One region of the Paenibacillus sp. Y301 genome, then DNA from elsewhere that is predicted to be linked to it. Evidence: riboswitches for the same ligand, from Rfam matches in the RefSeq annotation. Region 1 holds a riboswitch; the other holds the start of a gene.
What was found. A riboswitch is a leader RNA that binds a small molecule or an ion and turns the genes downstream of it on or off. The one in region 1 is predicted to bind cyclic di-AMP.
Positions count from the first base shown of each region.

Region 2: it holds a riboswitch for cyclic di-AMP, as region 1 does, so the genes downstream of both, AC1D69_RS02040 (APC family permease) here and AC1D69_RS09640 (alpha/beta fold hydrolase) in region 1, are expected to answer to the same signal.

Region 1 is NZ_JCAIUL010000004.1:248,235-252,669, forward strand. It holds gene AC1D69_RS09625 (ABC transporter permease) at 1-160, shown strand, start outside; gene AC1D69_RS09630 (RNA polymerase sigma factor) at 693-1,175, shown strand; gene AC1D69_RS09635 (zf-HC2 domain-containing protein) at 1,175-2,071, shown strand; cyclic di-AMP (ydaO/yuaA leader) riboswitch at 2,267-2,428, shown strand; gene AC1D69_RS09640 (alpha/beta fold hydrolase) at 2,440-3,222, shown strand; partial or broken gene AC1D69_RS09645 (GNAT family N-acetyltransferase) at 3,317-3,397, shown strand; gene AC1D69_RS09650 (hypothetical protein) at 3,426-3,734, shown strand; partial or broken gene AC1D69_RS09655 (stalk domain-containing protein) at 3,886-4,260, opposite strand.
Region 2 is NZ_JCAIUL010000001.1:412,631-417,065, forward strand. It holds gene spoIIAA (anti-sigma F factor antagonist) at 1-232, shown strand, start outside; gene spoIIAB (anti-sigma F factor) at 229-690, shown strand; gene sigF (RNA polymerase sporulation sigma factor SigF) at 702-1,457, shown strand; cyclic di-AMP (ydaO/yuaA leader) riboswitch at 1,633-1,797, shown strand; gene AC1D69_RS02040 (APC family permease) at 1,923-3,740, shown strand; gene AC1D69_RS02045 (RNA polymerase sigma factor) at 3,948-4,435, shown strand, end outside.

The sequences.
Region 1 (4,435 bases):
AGCGGTATGGCAAATATGGGTATCTATACTCATTCTTATGGTTTCCATTTTGGCCTTCGGTTGGTTATCTGCCAAAATCTATCGTACAGGTGTACTGATGTATGGTAAACGTCCGACGATGAAAGAGCTTCGTAAAGCGATGAAGGCTTATAAGATTTAGTCTGAGACAAATATTTAAAACCTTGATGACCAGATGCCTTGGTCTATCAAGGCTTTTTTGTTGGATGGTTATTTAGTGTGGTTACGAGATTAAAAGTACATCTCAGAGCACCATTTGATTTTTGTTTGTCTATTCTTTTCATATATTTTAAGTATTTGATTTAGAACAAAAATCCTTTGAACGATATCCTCAGTAAAAAGGTTTAACTGCCGTTTAAAGTGATCTATTTCACTTTGATAAGGAGTAGGAACCTTTTCATTGTCCTCATATATTTTGAGAAGTTGAAAGTGTAGGTTATATATATCCTCATAAGTCATTGTTAGATTCCCCCTAATGATTAGCGAATAATACTAGTATAACCAATGAGTGATTTGGTCAGACGTGTCCTATTAATGCTCGTTATTTACCATCTTTATAGGTATATCAAGGCTTTTTTTACTCCATTTCTTTATTTGGATTATTTCTGGAACATTTTTAAAATTATTTGTAAGATTATCACATTACATGCGTCTTATTGGTAGGAGGTGGGAGAGTGACAGAGCTTGAGGAGATATATAATAAATATTTTAAGGATGTGTACTTATTTGTATATAGTTTATCTAGAGATAAACATATCGCTGAAGATGTAACATCAGATACATTTTTGAAGGCAATAAAATCAATTGATAGTTTCAAGGGAAATTGTGATATTCGGGTGTGGTTATGTCAAATAGCAAAAAACACATATATATCATATTTACGAAAAAATAAAAAAACGGTCAATTTTGATACAGTACCTGAAGAGAAAAGTGATATTGATGTGGAGAAAATATTATATTCATCTGAGGAGGCAACTAAACTTCATGAGATTCTCCACGGCCTTTCTGAACCGTATAAGGAAGTTTTTACACTGCGTATCTTTGGAGAGTTAAGCTTTAAGCAGATTGCTAACTTATTTGGCAAAACAGATAATTGGGCTTGTGTTACTTTCCATAGGGCAAAAAATAAAATTAGAGAGGAAATGAGGGATTATTGATGAAAATAACATGTAATATTATTAGAGATATTTTACCTTTATATATAGAGAATATAGCTAGTGATGACTCATGCGCTATGCTTGAAGAACATATTGATCAGTGTGAGGAGTGTAGGAATTGTCTTGATGAGATGAAGGCCTTTTATAAACTACCTGCAGATATTGATACTTCTCCGTTATTAAAGATAAAATCTACATTACGCAAGAAAAAAATTCAGACAGCCATATTTTCAATAATGCTTACGGTTGTAATTGGTGTTATAGCAATTGCTTTCTTGACTGCACCAGAGTACATTCCGTTTAGTAAGGAAAGTGTATCAATAAATGAAATGGATAATGGATCTGTACTTGCTATATTTGAGGATACAGTGTCTGGATATGATATTAATAGATATCCTACAGAGGACAATACAGGGTATGTTTATCATATAACGACATGGGATAGCATATGGAACAGGAATATTAATAAATCTCGTATAAATAATACTATTTTAAATCCGAATGATGAAAATGTAGCTGCTGTATATTATAACCTAACAGATGGAAATGAAGATATTTTGGTATATGGTAAAGATATCAATCCAAGTGGAGGAATAGTTACCTTACCAAGATTATTCTTATCATATTATTCGCTTATTGCCATGAGTTTAACTGTCATTTGTGGATTAATTATGGCTCTGTTCCGTAGCCATAAAAGGGTGATTAATTTGACCATGAAAATGTTGTTTTTGCCGGTATCCTATCTTTTAGGGCAGTTAATTATTAGAGGATTTTCTACGTCGTCATATACTGCGACACGAGATTTGTATGCCATATTATTAATTGGGTTTCCTTTGTATATTGCTTTTCTTGCGGTTATATCTTTAATAAGAGAGTACAAAATGAAAAAGATATGAGTATAGCTCACTCACTTTACAGCCTTCATCTGAAACGATATAATTCGATGTAATTGGATACTTGTTCAACTGGAGGAGCCTGTCAACCGCGGGCTCCTTTTGCATTTTTTTAAGATATATAGTTAAATGATGATGATTGCCTTGGAACAAGAAAAGGAACAACGAAGTCATTAATGAATACATTATTATTCTGCAAAAATTATATCGCTGAGTTCCCATTAGGGAGCGGGGGAACCAACTGTGAAGATGTAATGTGTGATCGTCTCTTCACTTGGGGTGAATCTCGAAATATTCGAGTAGGGTTACTCTTTGAGCCCGAATCCGTCAGCTAACCTCGTAAGCGTACGGAGAGAAGGAACGTTGAAATTATGCCCCAGATTCTATTGAATGGCACTTCTTTATATTATGAGATACATGGAAATGGTGTACCCATAGTCTTTGTTCATGATCATCTGTCCTCACACCATATGTTTGATCCGCAAGTGGAATACTTTAGTACAAGAGCAAGGGTGATCGTACTAGATTTGAGGGGAAATGGTCAGTCGGGAAAAGTGGATGTTGAAGTTAATCGGATTATTGACACACAATGTGAAGATTTGAGAGAGTTACTAGATATACTAGGCGTTTCGAAGGTGACACTCGTCGGTTGTTCTAGTGGGGGGGTCCTAGCTGGGAGGTTTGCTGATCTCTATCCGGAACGGGTGAGAGCTCTAGTGCTAGTGGATAGCTACTTATCTGGCAAGACGAATAAGCTATGGGAGGTATTTGAGACCTTCAGTTGGCTATCGTATTATTTACCAGCGGAGTTGTTGCTGCGTACACTTAAACTGACCTACCATCATTGGACACCTGCTTATAGGATTATGCGAGAAGACCTACTGAACAAGCGACCAACAGAATTAATCAAACAGCGCATGGCTTTACGACAGATCGATTTGTGTCGTCAATCAGCCCGATATCAGGTGCCTATATTATGCGTGGCTGGCAGTCAGAATGAATGGGGTCTAAAGCATATGAAGAACATAGAAGCTGCGTTTCCCTATGCACAACTCCAGATTGTAGATGATGCCATTTACCCAAGTAATCTATGTCAGCCTCAATTATTTAATCGACTACTCTTGAATTTTTTAATAGATCAACATGTTGTATAGAAGTGTAGATGTTAAAATAAAAGTAATGATTGAAATTATAGAGATGGTGGAGTGATTTTTTTGGAAATAAAAATAGATGACCTAAATGGGCCTTAGTGTTGGATTTCAATATTGTGAACCATTTGCAAATTACGTGGAAGACCCATACAGTGTATTTATGACAAAAGAATTATGAAATTATTATTAACATTGGAGGCATTACAATGAGTCAACGCTATCGAATTACAAGATCACTTCAGGAGAATGGCATTTCAGAACAGACCATATCCTTACACGAGTGTAAACAGTATTTTGCGTCTAAACCGGATTTTGAATATACCCCTGTGTTTACCGTGACAGGAGCTACAAGCATGTCCATTGAAGGGGATTTCTTCATGTGGAGCTACAATGATACTAAGATCCCATTCAGACACTATCAGGGAGATATATATGTTTCCGGCACGAATGAAGCAGTGATTCCCATCATGACGGAAGTTGCAAGCGAATTAAGAGCAGATGTGTTGGGGGAGTAATCTATTTCATTGAAAGACTTTAAATATAGAAGAGGAGCTTACTTCAGCGGAGTAGCTCCTCTTTGTCTTTGTTTATTGATAGGAATAACCACACAACGGTACTCAACGTGTTACAAAATAATTGCAAAATACATAACGAATGGGCTCATCATCAATGGTGTTTACCGATAAAAGATATGTTTGATTTACTTGCGAAGAAGAGAACATTACTATTTAAGCGGCCTTTGTCCACGGTTTGAGAAGAGTGATTGAATACTTCTATCATTAGTTTATTATTGTCGTCGTCTGTGGGATGAGTAGAAAATATCACATTTGTAGGTACGATCAAGTCGTTAAAGGATTCATTTATATTTTGCATTTCATCAATGGGTGTAAGCCTTTCTGAGCTAAGGATTCTTGGATCCGTTAGCTGAACAACGTTTGTTGTTTGGTTATAACTAACTTTAATTCCAAACACTTCGGAGATAAATCGTGCGGGTACCATAAGTGTATCGTCTATGATTACGCTTACCGTATCCAGCTGTTTCGGTTCTCCATCACCATCCCGGCGCTAACGGAATGCAACCCGAAAGTTGAAAATGCACAAATTGAAACGCTAAGTAAAGAGAAATAACGTAGTAACTTCACCTCTTTGACCCTCTTTTCTAATGGGGTTTGGTCAGGTGTCTTCGTTGTAGTTCGTTAATTTTCATGTCGCCTGT
Region 2 (4,435 bases), on a different contig from region 1:
GCAGACCGATCATATTGTTCTAAGTCTGAAAGATCTGCAGTTTATGGATAGTTCAGGTATAGGCGTTATTCTTGGAAGGTATAAGTTGATTAAGAGCAAGGGTGGCAAGATGGCTGTATGTGATGTCACTCCACCCGTGTATCGTTTGCTGGAGATGTCGGGAATGTTCAAGATTATGCCTATCTATGAAAGCGAGAGCCATGCGCTCTCAAGTCTGGAGGTTGTGTCATGAGTGAAGAACAGACTCTAGCTCATAATTTCATGACGTTGCAGTTTGCTGCCAAGTCGGAGAATGAATCATTTGCTCGAGTTACCGTCGCCGCATTTATATCACAACTTGATCCTACAATGGACGAGCTTAGTGATTTGAAGACAGTCGTATCGGAAGCAGTAACCAACTGTATCATTCATGGATATGATTCTGATACTACAGGAATCGTGACCATTACAGCTGAGATCAAAGGGGACACAGTGACAATAACGGTGGAAGATCGTGGACAAGGCATAGAAGATCTAGATCTTGCTAAGCAACCACTATATACTTCTAAGCCTGAGTTAGAAAGATCAGGAATGGGATTTACCATTATGGAGAATTTCATGGATGAATTTGAAGTCTCTAGTGAATCCGGATTTGGCACGTCGATTAGGATGAAGAAGAGGATTGAATCCAAGAAAGCTTTATATAATTAGGGGTTGGACGTATGGATGCTGATGTTAAGAAAGCTTCGCAAACCTACTTGGAAGATTCGGAAGTCAAACGCCTTATTGCACTTAGTCAATCGGGGGATAATGTTGCCCGGGATACACTGGTGAACTGTAACATTCGTCTCGTCTGGTCGGTAGTACAGCGGTTTATGAACCGCGGATATGAGCCGGAGGACTTATTTCAAATTGGGTGTATCGGACTTTTGAAATCCGTTGATAAATTTGATCTGAGTTATGACGTTAAATTCTCTACCTATGCCGTTCCTATGATTATTGGAGAAATCCAACGTTTCTTACGTGATGACGGAACTATTAAAGTGAGCCGTTCTCTGAAAGAAATGGCGAATAAGGTTCGTAAAAAGAAGGACGAGCTCTCAAAGGTATTAAATCGACTGCCGACGATTAAAGAAGTAGCAGACGATCTTGGAGTTACACCAGAAGAAGTTGTATTTGCACAGGAAGCTAACAAGCCTCCAACTTCAATTCATGAGACTGTCTACGAGAATGATGGAGATCCCATTACCTTAATGGATCAGATTGCAGATGAATCTCAAGATAAATGGTTTGATAAACTGGCACTTAATGAGGCAATAGAGGGACTATCTGAACGAGAGAAGCTCATCGTCTACCTACGTTATTATCGAGATCAGACACAGTCTGAGGTCGCTGGTAGACTGGGAATCTCCCAAGTGCAGGTATCTCGATTGGAGAAGAAGATCCTTCAGCTCATCCGTGACCAGATTGCTCAATAGCCAACCATGTAATGATCAAGAAACCTGAGATAGTTGTCTCAGGTTTTTTTGATTTTATTGAAAAAAATAAGAAAAGAAATATTTCGAAATAATTCACAAAAATTTCATTAATTTTCATATGATTTCATATATACAGTTTGGTTCGAGCGGATTATAATTAGCTCTCGTAATAGGATTTGTTCGAGCGCTGAATTTTCTGAAAAGGAAAAGCGGGGGAACCAAAACATTGGAAATATACCAATGGGGTGAATCGTAATCAGACTAAAATAAGTTTGATATGTAGGGCTATTCCACAGTCCGAATCCGACAGCTAACCTCGTAAGCTTTGGTGGGTTTGATCATACTTTTAACTTTACGGAATTCTTCTGTAAGGGTATTATGTGTGTACAAAAACCGCAAAGCTAACCTTCCCTAAAGTAGCGTACAACATAGATGTTACAAGTTGCTTATGAAGGGGTCTTTAAGATGGTTAGCAAGGTTAAACGTGTCCTGATCGGACGTCCCATGAAATCAAATGAACTTGATCATGAGAAATTAAGTAAATTTAAAGCACTAGCTGTTCTGTCATCAGATGCTTTGTCATCCGTTGCTTATGGTACGGAACAGATTCTAATCGTACTAATGGTGGCTGGTTTCTCCGCTGCATGGTACTCCATTCCAATTTCATTAGCTGTACTAGGACTTTTAGCTATTCTTATTTTTTCTTACAGACAGACCATATTTGCTTACCCTATGGGTGGAGGAGCATATATTGTCGCAAAAGAAAACTTGGGTGTTCCTATGGGACTCATGGCAGGTGGATCATTACTTGTCGACTATATTCTTACCGTAGCAGTAAGTGCATCGGCTGGAACGGATGCCCTTACATCAGCGTTTCCATATCTTCATGATTATAGCGTCGTTATTGCTATTTCGGTCATATTAATTCTAACGCTTATAAATTTACGAGGTGTTACAGAGGCAGCTTCATTTATAGCTTTTCCCGTATACTTGTTTGTCATTTCGATATTTGTTCTAATAATTTCTGGTGTGATTAAGTATGCAACAGGCAATGTTCATGCTGCGATTCCGGAACTAGGTTCGGCGGTATCTAATATAAGTTTATTTATACTTTTAAAAGCCTTCAGTTCAGGGTGTTCGGCACTAACCGGGGTCGAAGCGGTATCCAATGCCATTCCGAATTTCAAACAACCCGCTGAGAAGAATGCAGCTAAGACGTTGGTAATGATGGGCGTTATTCTGGCAGCGATGTTTACCGGAATAAGTCTGTTGGCGTACTGGTATGGTATAACCCCTGATCTTAAAGCGACAGTTGTATCGCAGATTTCACAATCCGTATTTGGTCGTGGTGTTCTGTATTACGGAATACAAGGGATTACAGCAGTTATTCTCTTCCTTGCTGCGAATACGGCATATTCTGCGTTTCCACTACTCTCATTTATGTTAGCTAAGGATAAGTTCATGCCTCATATGTTTATGGTTCGTGGGGATCGTCTGGGGTTCTCAAATGGGATTATTATTCTTGGCGTTATGGCTTCTGTACTTGTAGCGGCTTTCCATGGTGATACAGGAAGTTTGATTCCGTTATATGCGGTTGGCGTATTTATTCCGTTTACACTTTCTCAACTGGGGATGATGATTCATTGGCTTAAAAAGAAGCCCTCTGGATGGATACATCGCTTTATTGTAAATACGGTGGGTATGATTACAACGTTATCGATCACGCTTATTTTTATTTTCACCAAATTCTCGCATATATGGATGGTGTTCATATTCCTACCGTTAGTTATGCTTCTCTTCAAACGAATCCATCGGCATTATATGAATATAGCAGATCAACTACGTATTCGGCTTGATGTGGATAAACCGGTTATCAAAGGTAGCACATTTTTGGTTCCCGTCTCTGGCGTTACGCGTGTCGTACTTAATTCTATCAGTTATGCGCGTTCTTTATCGGACAATGTCGTTGCAGTATATATTGGCTTCGATGAAGAAGAGATTCACAAGATGGAACAGAAATGGGCCGAATGGAATCCAGGTGTACGGTTAATTGTTCTGCGTTCACGGTATAGAAGTGTGATTAAACCCCTTCTTCGGTTTATAGAAACAGTTGAATGGAAAACAGCGGCAACCGATCATATTACAATTGTGATTCCGCAGTTTATTACCAAGCATTGGTGGCAAAATATATTACACAATCAATCAAGTTTGCTGATTCGTACTTTTTTGGTTAATCAGAAGGATATTGTGATTACAACGGTCCCGTATCATTTAAATAAATAGATTCATTTACAGGAGGTTGTCCCATTGGCTATTGACCTAGCTAGGGGCACCTCCTTTTTGCATATCTACTAATATATTGGCTGCACAAAAATGAGGACAAGAAGTTGCTCATAGACAGCCTATAACGAGTTGTAATGTATAATGAACGATTATTGGTTGTTAAACGTCATATAGTCGAGAAGATTATGAGGGATGTGTATTTCGGAAATGAACGACCGCGAACTATTCGAGACATACAAGGAACAGGTATACAGTCTCTGTTATTACATGATGCATAACCGTTCAGATGCTGAGGACATGTGTCAGGAGGTATTTGTCAAAGCGATACTAACGGACAGATCGCAAGTAAGAGAGATCAAACCGTGGCTGTTGAGGATCGCCTCTAATGAGTGTAGTAGTGTACTCAGAAGACGCAAGAATGGCTGGGCTAAAGAATTGAGTGCGTATTTACGCTCACGTCCCTTCTTATCCAATCCAGTAGAAGAGAGTTATGATCAACGAGAAACCAAAGTGGAGTTCTATAAGTTATACAGCATGCTCCCTAATAAGGTACGGATGGTATTTACGCTACGTTATGTGAACGAATTGACGGTACCGGAGATTTCTGCCGTAATTAACGTTCCTGAAGGTACAGTGAAGTCTAGATTGAATCGGGGTCTGAAGCTTTTACAAAGCATAACTGCTGCCCAAGTAAA